2 regions of the Pseudarthrobacter sp. MOO13 genome follow, and region 1 is predicted to be linked to the other one. Evidence: predicted binding sites of a transcription regulator. Region 1 holds the regulator's gene; the other holds the start of a gene.
What was found. The regulator LexA, encoded in region 1, represses DNA repair genes until DNA is damaged. The targets are predictions, from matches to a motif close to TCGAACANNTGTTCGA.
Positions count from the first base shown of each region.

Region 2: the regulator LexA is predicted to act here: its motif matches at 2,712-2,727, upstream of AC4EEO_RS08425 (DUF6504 family protein).

Region 1 covers NZ_CM177848.1:2,582,285-2,589,439, forward strand. The annotation lists gene AC4EEO_RS11865 (SseB family protein) at 1-35, opposite strand, end outside; gene priA (bifunctional 1-(5-phosphoribosyl)-5-((5-phosphoribosylamino)methylideneamino)imidazole-4-carboxamide isomerase/phosphoribosylanthranilate isomerase PriA) at 56-802, opposite strand; gene AC4EEO_RS11875 (hypothetical protein) at 879-1,037, opposite strand; gene hisH (imidazole glycerol phosphate synthase subunit HisH) at 1,038-1,805, opposite strand; gene hisB (imidazoleglycerol-phosphate dehydratase HisB) at 1,802-2,428, opposite strand; gene AC4EEO_RS11890 (histidinol-phosphate transaminase) at 2,490-3,608, opposite strand; gene AC4EEO_RS11895 (LysM peptidoglycan-binding domain-containing protein) at 3,774-4,190, opposite strand; gene lexA (transcriptional repressor LexA) at 4,544-5,272, shown strand; gene AC4EEO_RS11905 (ATP-dependent DNA helicase) at 5,305-7,155, opposite strand, start outside.
Region 2 covers NZ_CM177848.1:1,800,876-1,808,030, reverse strand. The annotation lists gene AC4EEO_RS08430 (DNA polymerase III subunit alpha) at 1-2,355, opposite strand, end outside; gene AC4EEO_RS08425 (DUF6504 family protein) at 2,352-2,675, opposite strand; partial or broken gene AC4EEO_RS08420 (hypothetical protein) at 2,808-3,198, shown strand; gene AC4EEO_RS08415 (chorismate mutase) at 3,207-3,530, opposite strand; gene AC4EEO_RS08410 (VOC family protein) at 3,547-3,969, shown strand; gene AC4EEO_RS08405 (SOS response-associated peptidase) at 3,996-4,757, opposite strand; gene AC4EEO_RS08400 (mycoredoxin) at 4,889-5,146, shown strand; gene AC4EEO_RS08395 (lipoate--protein ligase family protein) at 5,190-5,939, opposite strand; gene AC4EEO_RS08390 (ABC1 kinase family protein) at 6,017-7,155, opposite strand, start outside.

The DNA of each region.
Region 1 (7,155 bases):
GCTGGGGGATGTCCCGGTTCCTGGGCGCTGGGCATTGGCTGGACCTTCCGGGCGCCTAGCGCCGGCCGGCGACGTCGAGGGCTTCGGGCAGCGTGAAGGCCCCGGCGTACAGGGCCTTGCCCACGATGGCGCCTTCCACGCCCAGCGGCACCAGCGAGCGGAGGACCTTGAGGTCATCGAGGCTGGAGATGCCGCCGGAGGCGACCACGGGTTTGCCGGTCTTCTCCACCATCTGGCGCAGGAGTTCAACGTTGGGTCCCTGCAGGGTGCCGTCCTTGGTCACGTCGGTCACCACATAGCGGGAGCACCCGGCCTCCTCGAGGCGGCCCAGCACGTCCCAGAGGTCCCCGCCTTCCTTGGTCCAGCCCCGGCCGGCCAGGGTGGTGCCCCGGACGTCAAGGCCGACGGCGATCTTGTCGCCGAAGCGTTCGATGGCCCGCGCGGTCCACTCCGGATTCTCCAGCGCAGCGGTGCCCAGGTTGACCCGGGCCACGCCCAGGTCCAGGGCCGCTTCGAGGGTCTCGTCGTCGCGCAGGCCGCCGGAAAGCTCCACCTTGATGTCCAGGCGGCCCACCACGTCGCGGAGCAGGTCCGCGTTGGAGCCGCGCCCGAACGCCGCATCCAGGTCCACCAGGTGCACCCACTCGGCGCCCTGCTGCTGCCAGTTCAGTGCCGCGTCCAAGGGCGTGCCGTAGCTGGTTTCGCTGCCGGCTTCCCCCTGGACCAGCCGGACGGCCTGCCCGTTGACGACATCGACGGCAGGCAGCAGTTCAAGGACCGGCAGGTCATGTGCGGTGGTCATACTCATCCTCAGTGTTGGTTCTTCGGGACAGGGGCTGGGGCGTCGACGCCGGCATGGTCGCCGGCGGCCGGCGGGGTCAGCTGGCGGGCAGCGTGAGCAAATAGGCGGCCAGCAGCGACATGGCGGCCAGGACGTAGAAGGACACCTGCGTCCAGAGCGGCTTGTGCTGCTGACGGAACGAGATGCCGCCGCCAATCAGGATGCCGGCGAGGCCCATCAGGAGTACGGACCACATCTACGCGCCACTGCCGGCTTCGGCCGGGGAGGTGCCATGGCCGGCGTCGCCGGTGGTGGGCTTGCGGAGGCCTTCCACCCAGTTGCGCAGGAGCCGGGCGCCGGCGTCGCCGGACTTTTCGGGGTGGAACTGCGTCGCGCAGAGCGGCCCGTTCTCCACGGCGGCAATGAAGGGGCCGCCGTGCTCGGACCAGGTGACCAGCGGTGGCGCCATCCGCGGCTGGATCACCTCAAAGTTCCACTCCTGCACGCCGTAGGAATGCACGAAGTAGAACCGTTCGTTTTCGACGCCGGCGAACAGCTTGGATCCCTCGGGCACCTTGACGGTGTTCCAGCCCATGTGCGGGACAACCTCGGCGCGCAATGCCTCCACCTTGCCAGGCCATTCACCGATGCCCTCGGCTTCCGTGCCATGTTCCACGCCGGCCTCGAAGAGGACCTGCAAACCCACGCAGATGCCCAGCACGGGGCGTCCTCCTGCGACGCGCCTGCCGATGAGGCGGATGCCGTCCACGGCCTTGAGTTCGCGCATCACGGTCTCGAATGCGCCGACGCCGGGCACCACCAGGCCGTCGGCGTTGAGCACATCGTCCGGTTTGGCGCTGAGGATCACTTCCGCACCGGCGCGCTCCAGGGCGCGCACGGCGGAGCGGACGTTCCCGGACCCGTAGTCGAGCACCGTCACCGTCGGCTTGCCCTCGGGCGACGGGAGCTTCTGTGAGGCGGTGGGATCGATGATCGCTCCGTCCTTGAGGACCTGCCCGCTCACAGCGCACCCTTGGTGGAGGGGATGCCTTCAACCCGGGGATCGGGTTCGACGGCGGCGCGGAGCGCGCGGGCGAAGGCCTTGAACTGCGCCTCCACGATGTGGTGCGGGTCCCGGCCGGCCAGGACGTTCATGTGCAGGCAGATGCCGGCGTGCAGCGTGATGGCCTCAAAGACGTGGCGGGTCAGGGAGCCGGTGAAGTGGCCGCCTATCAGGTGGTACTCCTGGCCAGCGGGCTCGCCGCCGTGGACCAGGTAGGGACGGCCGGAGACGTCCACCACCGCGTTGGCGAGGGCTTCGTCCAGCGGCACGGTGGCCTCGCCAAACCTGCGGATCCCGGCTTTGTTTCCCAACGCGGTCCGCAGGACCTCGCCGAACGTGATGGCGACATCCTCCACGGTGTGGTGGACGTCGATGTGGGTGTCGCCGGTGGCTTTGACGGTCATGTCGATCAGCGAGTGCTTGCACAGGGCGGTCAGCATGTGGTCGTAGAACGGCACCGAGGTGTCGATGTTGGACACACCCGTTCCGTCGAGGTTGATCTCCACGAGGACGGAGGACTCGCTGGTGGCGCGCTCCATGCGGGCGGTCCGGGCCGCAGCAGTATTCGAACCGGTTGAACTCATGGTGAAGGATCCTTAGTGGGAGAAGGAGTGGTTCAGGGCGCCCAGCGCCGCTGTATCAAGTCTAGGCGGGAAGCGCGGCGTGGCCCGCAAGGATGCGCTCCAGGGACGTGAGGAAGGCTGTGGTTTCCGGCTCGGTACCGGCCGTGACCCGCAGGTGCCCGGGAATTCCCACGTCGCGGATCAGCACGCCCGCGTCCAGCAGTTCCTGCCAGACCTGGTGCGGGTTCTCCAGGCCGCCGAAGAACACGTAGTTGGAGTCGGACGCGGCGGGCTTGAGGCCCATCCTGGTCAGCTCAGCCACAATGCGGTCGCGCTGCTGCTTGATGTCCTGCACATCGGCCATGAGCGCTTCGCGGTGCTGCAGGGCTGCCAGGGCGGTTGCCTGGGTGATCGCGGACAGGTGGTACGGAAGGCGCACCAGCCGCAGGGCATCGGTGACCTCCGGGGCCGCGGCCATGTAGCCGAGGCGTGCGCCGGCGAGTGCGAAGGCCTTGCTCATGGTGCGGGAGACAATCAGCCGCTCCCTGCCGGGCAACAGGGTCAGGGCGCTGGGCGTGCCGTCGTGGGCGAATTCGTGGTACGCCTCGTCCACGATGACGATGGTCTGGCTTGGAGCACCGGCCTCGTAGACAGCCTCGACGACGTCCAGTCCCAGGCCGGTGCCGGTGGGATTGTTCGGCGAGCAGAGGAACACGATGTTCGGCTGCAGCTCCCTGACCTGCCGGGCAGCGGATTCTGCGCTGAGGTCGTAGCCCTCGGCCCGGACACCGGTGATGTATTCGGTGTCGGTGCCGCTCGCCAGCAGCGGGTACATGGAGTACGTGGGCGGGAAGCCCAGGGCGGTGCGGCCCGGGCCGCCGAACGCCTGGAGGATTTGCTGCAGGACCTCGTTGGAGCCGTTGGCGGCCCACAGGTTGGTTTCGTCGAGGCCGTGGCCAAGGTACTCGGCCAGGGCCTTGCGGAGCTCGGTGAACTCCCGGTCCGGGTAGCGGTTCAGGCCGGCGGCGGCCTCCGTCACGGCGGCGCTGATGGCGGCACGCACGTCCGCCGGGACGCCATGGGTGTTCTCGTTGACGTTCAGGAGAATGGGGACGTCCAGTTGGGGCGCCCCGTAGGGAGTCAGCCCGCGAAGGTTGCTGCGGAGGGGTAGCCGGTTCAGGCGTTCTAGCTGGTCGTTCACCTGAACAGTTTAGTTGCCGTGGCAACTACCGGAAAATATGACACTTTTGGCCTGCCTCGGAAACGCCCGGACGAAGAGCTGGCGGCAGCCTCCGGGGGACGCGCACCCGCAGTCACCAGGCCGCGGCGCCAGGCTGCCGCTCCGCGGTACCCGCTCAAGAAGGGGTCAGTGGCTGGGGACGAAGAGCTGCTGCCCGGGCAGGACCGCGCCGGCGGACAGGTTGTTGAGCTGGACGATGTCCGCCACGACGTCCCGTGCATCCCGGTTCGGGGCCACGGCACCGGCGATGGACCACAGGGACTGGCCGGGCTGGACCGTGACTGTCACCGTGGGCGTCACGGCGAGGTCCGCGGCGGAATCGGAGGCCTTGGCCGGGGAGTGGAAAAGTCCCGCCAAGGAGAGCAGCAGGACCGCGAGGAGAATCAGCGGCACTCCCACCAGGACGATCCGCCCCCGCCGGGTCAACCGAAGCGGCGCCGGTGATGGCGCAGTTCCGGCACTGATCCGCCGGCTGCCGGACGAGTGGCGCTCCCCGGCCAGGAACTCCGGACGGGATATGTGGGAAAGAGTTAAAGCTGACATGAACTGAGCCCTCCTGGACCTGCCGTGCTGCCCGGGTGTCCGCCGCTGCCGTCCTGCCTGCCGTGCCGGAATACCGATCTCTTCCGGCCAGGTCTTCGAACAGGCCATGCAATGGTTAGAACACATATTCGAACTTTGCTTACTAAGTTTTAGCACCTATCAACGAACAATGTCGAGACTCGCTAGAACAAATGTTTGAAAAAGCAATGTGGCTGGCCTAGCTTGGAAACCAAGAACAACCACCACTGAAGTTGAACAGCAGGGTCTGACAATGACAGCGGTGACCCTTCACGCAACGCCGGCCTACGGCGTGGGGCGGAAGATCCGGCGGCAAGCGAAAGGCATTGGCGAACATGGCAGCAGCAGCCGCCGGGGGCAGGACGGCCCCGCAACCAAAGAGGACTCCGAAGGGGCTTACCCCGCGGCAGAAGAAGATCCTCGAGACCATCCAGCGGTCCGTCAATGACAACGGCTACCCGCCCTCAATGCGCGAGATCGGCGACACGGTGGGCCTTGCGAGCTTGTCCAGCGTGACCCATCAGCTGTCCCAGCTGGAGAAGCTTGGCTACCTCCGGCGCGACCCGAAGCGGCCGCGGGCCATGGAGGTGCTCATGCCCCTCACGCTTGACGGCGGCGGCGGGAAGCCGATTGCCGCCTCAGCGCCGCAGACACCCGGCGCCACCGTAACGGAGCTGCCTACCGCGCTGGACACCGCCATGGTTCCGCTCGTGGGCCGGATTGCCGCCGGCGGTCCCATCCTCGCCGAGCAGCTCGTTGAGGATGTCATGCCGCTCCCCCGCCAACTTGTGGGCCAGGGTGAACTGTTCATGCTCAAGGTGGCCGGGGACTCCATGGTGGACGCCGCCATCTGCGACGGAGACTGGGTCGTGGTGCGCCGCCAGGCGGACGCCGTCAACGGTGACATCGTCGCTGCCCTGCTCGATGACGAAGCAACCGTCAAGACCTTCCGCCAGCGGGACGGCCACACCTGGCTGCTCCCGCAGAACACGCAGTACGAACCCATCCTGGGCGACCACGCGACCATCATGGGCAAAGTGGTTTCGGTGCTGCGGTCCCTCTGACACCGCCTGTCACCTCCGGCCGCGGCAGGACTCTATTCAGAGGCCTCCGCGCCGAGCCTGGTGAGTGCGGCCAGCGCCTTGCTGCGGTCCGTGGTGGACCAGAAAGGCGGCAGCGCGGCCCGCAGGAAGCCCGCATAACGTTCGGTTGCCAGCCGCGAATCCAGCACCGCCACCACTCCTTTGTCGCCGGTTGACCGGATCAGCCGCCCGGCGCCCTGCGCCAGCCGGATGGCCGCGTGGGTAGCCGACACCGACATGAAACCGTTGCCACCGGCCTGGGCCACGGCCCGCGACCGAGCTGTCATGAGGGGATCGTCCGGCCTGGGGAAGGGAATCCGGTCGATCACCACGAGCCGGCACGACCCGCCCGGAACGTCCACCCCCTGCCACAGGGACATAGTCCCGAAGAGGCAGGTATCCGGTTCGTCCGCGAACTGCTTGACCAGGGCGGTCATGGTTGACTCGCCCTGGCAGAGCACGGTCATATCGAGCTTGGGCCGCAGGGCATCGGCGGCCTCCTCCGCAGCCCGACGCGAGGAAAAGAGGCAAAGGGCCCCGCCACCGGATGCTTTGATGAGCGCCTCGAGCTCCTCCAGGGCTTCCGGCGAAACACCCCGGCCCGGTTTGGGCAGGTGTCCCGCCACGTAGAGGATGCCCTGTTTGGGGTAGTCGAAGGGTGAGCCGACATCCACCCCCGTCCAGCTGGGAGCTCCGTCGCCTATCAGTCCCAGCCCGCCCGCTGCCGGTTCGAACGCGGACCCGATGGCCAGGGTGGCAGAGGTCAGCACAACAGTGTGGCCGGCGAAGAGTCCTTCCCTCAGCCGCCCGGCAACGGACAGCGGCGCGATGTTGACCAGCACCGGCGCATTCTCGTCAGGCTGGGAGTAACCCTGGCCGGGGTCGAAGGTGCTCGCGCGCGAGAACCAGACCACTTCGCGGTTCTCTCGGGCAGCCAGCAGCCGTTCGCATAATTCAAGGATCAGCATGAGGCGGGACCGGGCGAGCTGCCGCCCGCCGTCGGCCGTGGTGTTGCTGTCCCCCTTGGAATCGGACAGCGCCGCGCGGCAGGCCTCACGCAGCTGGTCCACGCAGTCCAGCTGTTCGTCGTTCAGGCCGTTGGGCAGCAGCCCGTTCGGGGCCCCGGCGAGGGCCAGCTCAAGGTTGGCGGCCGCAGCGTTCAGGGCGTCAACGGTGATGGCCGTGTGTTTGCGGGCACCTGATGCGGCGGCGTGCACCATGGCGACGGACAACTGCCCGGAGACGGCCCCGGTGACGCGGTCCTGCAGTTCATGCGCCTCGTCCACTACCACGACGTCATATTCGGGCAGCACGGCGAGCCCCTCGAAGGCGCTGACGGCGAGCATGGCGTGGTTGGTCACCACGACGTCTGCCTCGGCCGCGTCCTGCCGCGCCAGTTCACTGAAGCACTCAGCGGCCATGGGACATTTTTGCGCCCCCAGGCATTCCATGGAGGTCACGGACACCTGCCGCCATGCACGGTCGGTCACGCCGGGAAGAAGCTCGTCACGGTCGCCGGTGGCGGTCTTCTCGGCCCACTCCCGCAGCCGCACCACTTCCTTGCCCAGCTGGGAGGCGGGACCGCCCACAGAGGCGGCGAAGTGCGGCACGCTGGTGTCCTCGCCCAGGGAGAACAGCTGGCCCTCCGAAGGCTCTTCGGAAGGGAACCCGCCCTCCACCTTGTGGCGGCAGACGTAGTTGGACCGCCCCTTGACCAGGGCCACTTTGACGGGCCGTTCCAGGGCCGGGGTGATGTTCTTTAGGAGGCGGGGCAGGTCCCTGCCCACGATCTGGGTTTGCAGGGCCAGCGTGGCCGTGGACACCAGGGCGGGCTTATTGCTTTCCAAGGCATGGGCAATGAGCGG
Region 2 (7,155 bases), 780 kb from region 1:
GGCACGGGCTTCGCGGCGGAAGAATTCCTCCACCGCAGTCTCCAGCGCTTCGTTGCCCAAGGCGCGCCTGAATTCGTCCGCGCGGGCCAGCCCACAACCGGTCATGACATTGAACGTCTTGAGGATCTGCTCATGGAAGACCGTCACTCCATGGGTTTCCTGGAGAACGGGCTTGAGGTCCGGGTGCGGATACACCTCCGGGGCGAACCCATGGCGGTGTTCCAGGAAGGGACGGACCATGTCCGATTTCATGGGTCCCGGCCGGAACAAGGAGATGTCGATAATGAGGTCGTTGAACTCCCGGGGTGCCAGCTTTCCAATCAGTTCCCGCTGGCCCGGGGATTCGATCTGGAAACACCCGAGGGTGTGGGTGCTGCGGATCAGCTCATAGGTCGGTTCGTCATCGAGGGGGACGGCGTTGAGGTCGATCCGGCCGTCAGCGGCGATGTAGTCAGGTCCCCTGCCATCCGGACCTGCCGGGTGGCGGCCAGCAGCCACCACCTCGGCCTTGGAAGGGTGCAGGCGGATCACTTCCCGGACCGCGAAGGCCATGGCGCTCTGCATCCTGACGCCGAGGACATCGAGTTTGAGCATTCCCATGGGGTCCATGTCGTGTTTATCGAACTGGCTCATGGGCAGGCCCAGGCCGCTGGGCTGGACAGGGGTGCGGTCCAGGAGCGTGGCGTCTCCCAGGATGACGCCGCAGGGGTGCATCGAGATATGCCGGGGCAGCCGGTCCAGCCGCTCCGTCAGGTCGACCAGAAGGTCCAGCTGCTGGTTTCCGTCGGCGTCTTTGTGCTCCACCCGGCCGGCGAACTCCTTGAGTTCGGGTTTTTCCTGCAGCGCTTCGCGGAATTTCCTGGCCGAGAACCGCCACAACTGCTTGGCAATTTCCCCCACCTCGTCATCGTCCATCCCCAACGCCATCCCGGCGTCGCGCACTGCCCCGCGGGCCCGGTAGCCGTTTTGCATGCTCATCAGGGTGACGCGCTCTGAGCCGAAGCGTTCGAAGATTTGGCGGTAGACGTTGTGGCGTTCAGCGCTTTCAACGTCGATGTCGATGTCCGGCAGGGTGGCACGGTCGTTGGAGAGGAACCGTTCAAAGATGAGATCGTGCTGCAACGGATTTACGTGGCTTACCTCGATCAAATAATTGACCAGGCTGGACGCCCCGGACCCACGGGCTGCCGCCCTGACTCCCATGTCCTGGATCATCCGGGATACCTCTGCCACAGTCAGGAAGTAGGACGAGAACCCCAGGTTCCGGATGATCCCCAGCTCATGCTCAAGCCGAGCCAGCATCGTTTTTTCGTCGTGTCCGCCGATCCCCGGGAACCGCCTGCCAATTCCGGCATGGCACCGCTGGATGAGTTCCATATGCGGATCCCGGGTAATGCCAATGACTGATGCCTCCGGCACCACGGGCTGCTTCCATCCCATGTCCGAGGTGGGGTCCATCCGGCAGAGGTCGGCGAGCGCCTCGGTTTGGGCCATCAGTTGCTTGAGGTCAGCGGCCCCATACCCTGCTGCGGTAATGATTTCCTTGCCCAGGCCGAGCATCTGTTCCGCGGTTTTCAGCCACCCCTGGCCTGTGGGCTGGAGCAGCGGTTCCCCTGCCAGCTCCGGCAGGGACTTCAACGTCCGGGCAGAGTCAAGGACATCCGCGGTTGGCGCCCCGTCCGCAGCGCAATACCGCACCGCGTTGCTGAGGATGGCGGGGACGTGGTGTTCTTCGGCGAGCCGGAGCATGCGGACTGCATGGGCAGTGCTGAGGGGGAAGCCGGGCGCGCTGAGCTGGGAGACGATTTCTGCAACGACGGTTCCCGCGGGCATGGCATCCAGCCATTGTTTGAAAAGGGTTCGGGGACGGAGGTACCGCCTGCCTCCCATGGCCTTGCCGACGTCGGAATCCGGTCCAATCAGCACGGTCAGCACCGGTTTGAGCGTTGCCGGGTCGAGGGTCCGGGAGGCCAATTCGGCGCGGGTGACCGCTACCGGCACTGTTCCCCCGGCCTTCCCGGAGGTCCGGGCGTGGGCATCGGAAACCAGCCGGCATAGAGCACGGTAACCCGCGCCATTGTTGTGCCCACGGGCGAGCACCACCACCCGCCCGGCTACCTGCGTGCGGTGGTCCCCGTCGTCGTCGAAGACCGCAAGGTCCACCCCCACGATGGGGTCGATGCCTGCAGCCATGCAGGCTTTGAGGTGCTTGATGGTGCCATACAGGCCGTCCCGGTCGGTGCATGCCAGGGCAGTGGCGCCGTCGCTTGCGGCGGCCTGTGCAAGTTCCTCCGGCCAGGAGACGCCGTAATGGGCGCTGAATGCTGTGGAAACGTGAAGGTGGGTGAAGCTCATGCTGTTCTGGGGCGAAGGGCGTCATGGATCCGCAGCAGCCGCCACCGGCCGCTGCCAACATGCCGGGTGAGGTCGAGGGTCAGGGGTTCTGAAGCATTGTTCCCAGCAGCGGGAAGCACCTGGATTCGCCAGATTTCGTGGTCCACCACGCCAGGGCCGCTCCCCAGGGGAGCCCTGGCGTCTTCAGCCCACCACTGGCGGCGTTCATACCACCGGACGGGCTCAGCGCAGACGAGATAGTCCCTGCCTGCCCACGTTAACGATTCAGGCTGCCCGGAGGGGGAACATGCCACGTCTATGGACTCGCTGAACATGCCCATGCGCGCCTCCCGGACGGTTCTTCCCAAATGCTCCATTCGAATATGTGTTCGAATAAATCAAGTCTACGCCGGGGAGCCGGCAAAACATAGGCGGGGGTGGACGGACCGTGCGGCAGGGAGCAGGATGATGGCATGAGTACCGATGACGCACTCCTGAAGCAGGCAAGCATCAAGACCCAGGACTCCACCCTGGTGGCCACGTTCGATATCGATGGCGCCATTCCGGAGTCCGGCGCCTACGTGGTGGGCTTGATGGGAGCCACGCCGGACTATTCAACGCAGCGGCGGCTTTGCATTGAATTCATGAACGGGGAGGCTCATTGCCTGCTACGCGTTCAACCGGGACCAGGGAATCGAAGAAGACTACGACCTGTCCGGCGTATCCCACTCGGAAAACACCATTACCGGGAGCTTTCCCGCCACGGCCTTGAACGGGCTCGGGAAAGGACACGTCCTGTCAGCCTTCAGCGAGGCGGACGGTCGGGAGTTCCAGCATGGGGTTCCGGTGGAGGAAGCCCTGTAGGGGTTTCCTTAGCTGTTTTCCTTATGGATCTTCAGTTCGAGTTCAATGAACGCGGAGATCATGGCCCGGTAGGTTGACTCGACGATGTCCGGGTCAATGTCTTTTTTCTCTGCCGCGGCCCGGACGTGCTCGATGATCCGCTCCACCCGGCCGGGGGCCCGCACCTCGGCGTCGTCGCCTTTCAGGGTGCCGGCGATCCGGATCAGCCGCTCGCGGCGGGCGATGAGGGTGACAATCTGGTCATCCACCTCATCGACGGCAACCCGGACAGCTGCGAGCTGTTCCTTGTCGGCCTGGGCATCCCGATCGTTTCCTTGAATTGTCGCCATCATCTGACAGTATCGAAGCATGGAGCCAAGAGTCGACTTTATCTCCCTCGGCGTCCGCAGCGTTGACCGGTCGCGGGCCTTCTACATCGACGGCCTCGGCTGGCCGGTCCACCGCGAGGTTGCCGGGGAGGTGCTGTTCATCCAGGTGAACCACGGGCTGGTGCTCTCCCTCTGGGACGCCCGGCAGATGCAGGCGGAGGCAGGCGTCAGCCCGCCGGACGGGGTTCCCTGCATCACCCTCAGCCATAACCTCGCCAGCGCCGGGGACGTGGACCGGGTCATGGAAGAGGCCGCAGCGGCGGGGGCAGCCATCATCGCCGAACCCGTTACCCAGCCCTGGGGCGGCTACACGGGGTACTTCGCGGATCCTGACGGCTTCCGCTGGGAAGTCGCCTACAACCCCACGTGGACCGTGGACGACGCCGGCACGGTCACCGTGTGACGGCGTCCGCACCCTGGCAGGGACTGCTAGAACAGTGCCTCCACAGGGCGGATCAGGTCCGGTCCGTTGTTGCGGACGTTCCCCACGTCCTTGCCCACGGATTCCACGTGCCAGTCGGCGGCAGCTTCCTTGACCCCGGCCCGCACCAGGTCCACAAGGGCGGCTGCGTCGTCAGCCTGCGGGTCCAGCCAAGCCTGCGTGGTGGCCTTGTCCATGGGCAGGGGCACGCGGTCGTGCAGTTCCGTCAGCTTCCCGAAGATGGTGGATTCAGTCCCGGGCGGTGGGGTGTCCGCCGTGAGGATGGAAGTGGACAGCAGCCAGCGCCCTGGTTCCCCTTCCGGAATGGACGGGTCCTTCCACCACTCGTAAAGGCCGGCGAATACCAGCCCGTGGTCCTCACCGGGGTGCACATAATAGGGCTGCTTGGACTTCCCGGGCCCTTGCTTCCATTCGTAGTACCCGTCGGCGGGGACGGCGCAGCGGCGTGACTTCACGGCCTTCCTGAACGCAGGCTTCTCCAGCACCGATTCGCTGCGGGCGTTGATCATGCGCGACCCGATCCCGGGATCCTTGGCCCAGGACGGGACCAGGCCCCAGCGGGCCACATGCAACTGCCGTACCTGCCGGGCCCCTGCAGCATCCTCCACCAGCCGCTCCAGGACGATGGGGACGGCGTCCGTTGGCGCTACGTTCCACGACGGCGGGATGCTGACCTCCTCCTCCAACTCGGCGTCGAACTCGGCCAGCAGGTCCCCCACGGCGCGTGCCATTACGTAGCGTCCACACATGGGACCAGCATGCCACCGTCGCCACATACTGTCATGCAGCCGCCCCGCCGCCCCGGAAAGTCCGGGAATACCGGCGGCCACGCTACCGTTGACCGTAAGGAAACCTTTCAAGCGACGTTTAGGAGATCCGCGTGGACTTCACTCCCGAATCCGGCACCATCACCATGTTTTCCACTACTTGGTGCGGCTACTGCAACCGGCTGAAGAAGCAGCTGGACGCAAAGGGCATCGGCTACACGGAAATCAACATCGAAGAGGTGGACGGCACCGCCGAACTCGTGGAGAAACTGAATGGCGGCAACCGCACCGTTCCCACCGTCCTGTTCCCGGACGGCTCCGCTGCCACCAACCCGTCAGCTGCTGAGGTCCAAAGCAGGCTCGCTGCCTAAGCGGCAGGAGACAGCCGGCTTCGCGCCGAAGAACTGATGCGGGTCACGCCCCCAGGCTGCTGAAGGAAGCAGTTTCCAGGGTGGCGTGGCCCGCATACGTTTCCAGGAGGGCATGTTCCACGGCCGCCACATCCAGCCCGGGTACCAGGTCGTCGGCGGCGCCGGCCGTGGACGGGTCCCAGTCCAGGCCGAGGGCGGCATAGCTGTCCGTGAGCACCTTCCGGATGGGGCCTGAATCCTCCACCACAATCACCGAGCTGAACAGCCAGCCACCGGAAACCACCCGTTGGGCGGTGCCGACCAGCTTCACGCGGCGGGAGCTGTCGGCCGCATCGGTTCCGTGCACACTGAACTCGCCGGGGCAGTATTCGCCGGGAATTTCCCCTACCGCGGCCTGGACCCCGACGCTTCGCAGGGCCTGGGCAAAGAGCTCACCGAAATAGGCGAACCGGGCTTTGGATCCGGCTACTGCGTCGGCGTCCGGTTCGATGTGGTCCACCACCAAGGTCCCTTGGTGGTAGGCGGCGGCCCGTCCCCCGGCCCTGCGGACCAAGGGCTCAAATCCGTTGGCCAGGCAGGCCCGTGCGGCCGCATCAAATCCGGGCAACCGGGTGTCCCGTTGCCCGAAGGCGACGGTGGGAGCGGGCCGGTACAGGCGCAGGGTGGGACCGAGGCTGCCTGACCTGGCCCTGGCCAGCAGCTCCAGCCCGAATTCGAGGTCACGTCCCGCGCCGAGGGACACGTCCTGCCGCACCACAGTCAGCGGGCGGGCGTCGGTACCGGTGTGGTGCATTGTTGCTGAACTCCCTGGGGTCGATGGCCGCCGGCGGACGGGCCTCCCCTAGGTTACGCCCGACGACGGCACGGGCTTTAACGGCCCCGGCGCCCTGCCCACAGTGCGTGCAGCAGGGGAACCGCAGAAACGGCCATCAGGACGTTGCCGAATACCAGGTCGTCAGAGCGGACGATGGTGCCCGCCACCAGCAGCGCACCGAACACCAGGGCCGAACCGGAGCGCCGCGCCGCCCTTTCCAGCCGGGCAGCCTGCCGCTCCAGCCGCGGGACTGCGACCTCAAGCGATCCTTCCTCGAGCCGGCCGGCCAGGGCGTCCAGCCTGCCGGGCAGGCGGAAGGCGTTAGCGGCGGCATCGAGGGCCTGCCGGGCCACGTCCTGGACCACGTTGCCGCGTTCGTTCCGCAGCAGCTGCGCGGCGTAGGGTTCCACGGAGTCCCAGAGGTTGAAGCGCTCATCCAGGGCGCTGCATACCCCTGACGTCAGGGACATGGCGCGGATGATCAGGAGGAAGTTCTCCGGCAGCTGGAATGGCAGCGAGCGGACCACGTCACCGAATTCCACCGCGAAGTCGCGGAACTCGCGGGGGTCCACCTCGCGGAGTTCGGCAAAGCCCATGCCGCCGAAGCGGGCGAAAAGCTGGGTCATGGCCCGTTCCAGTCCTGCGCTGTCCGCCGACGGCATCAGCACGCCGACGTCGTTGATCGCCGCCACGAGTCCCTTGCCGTCGCGCGCGGCTGCAGCGATCAGGAGCTTCCGCAGGCCGCTGCGCGTGGAAGCCGTGACCTCCCCCATCATGCCGAAGTCGATGAACGTCAGCTTCCAGCCAGGTCCCCCCGTCCCTGCAGGGACAGGCGTGACGAAGATGTTGCCCGGATGCGGGTCGGCATGGAAGAACCCGTTGGTGAAGAGCTGGTCGAACATGATGGACGCGAAAACGGGGGCCACCGCGGCGGGATCGATGCCGGCGGTCCGGAGCGCTCCCGCATCGGTGATTTTGATGGCCGTGACGTCCTCGAGCGTGAGTACGCGGCGGGTGGTGCGCTCCCAGACGACTTCCGGCACTGCTACCCTGGCGTCGCCGGCAAAGTCTGCGGCGAAGCGTTCGGCGTTGACGGCCTCGTGCAGGTAGTCAATCTCCTGCAGGCTGATCTGGGCGAATTCCTCCACCAGCGCCGGCATGTCCGCGCGGCGGGAGACGAGGCGGACATGGCTGA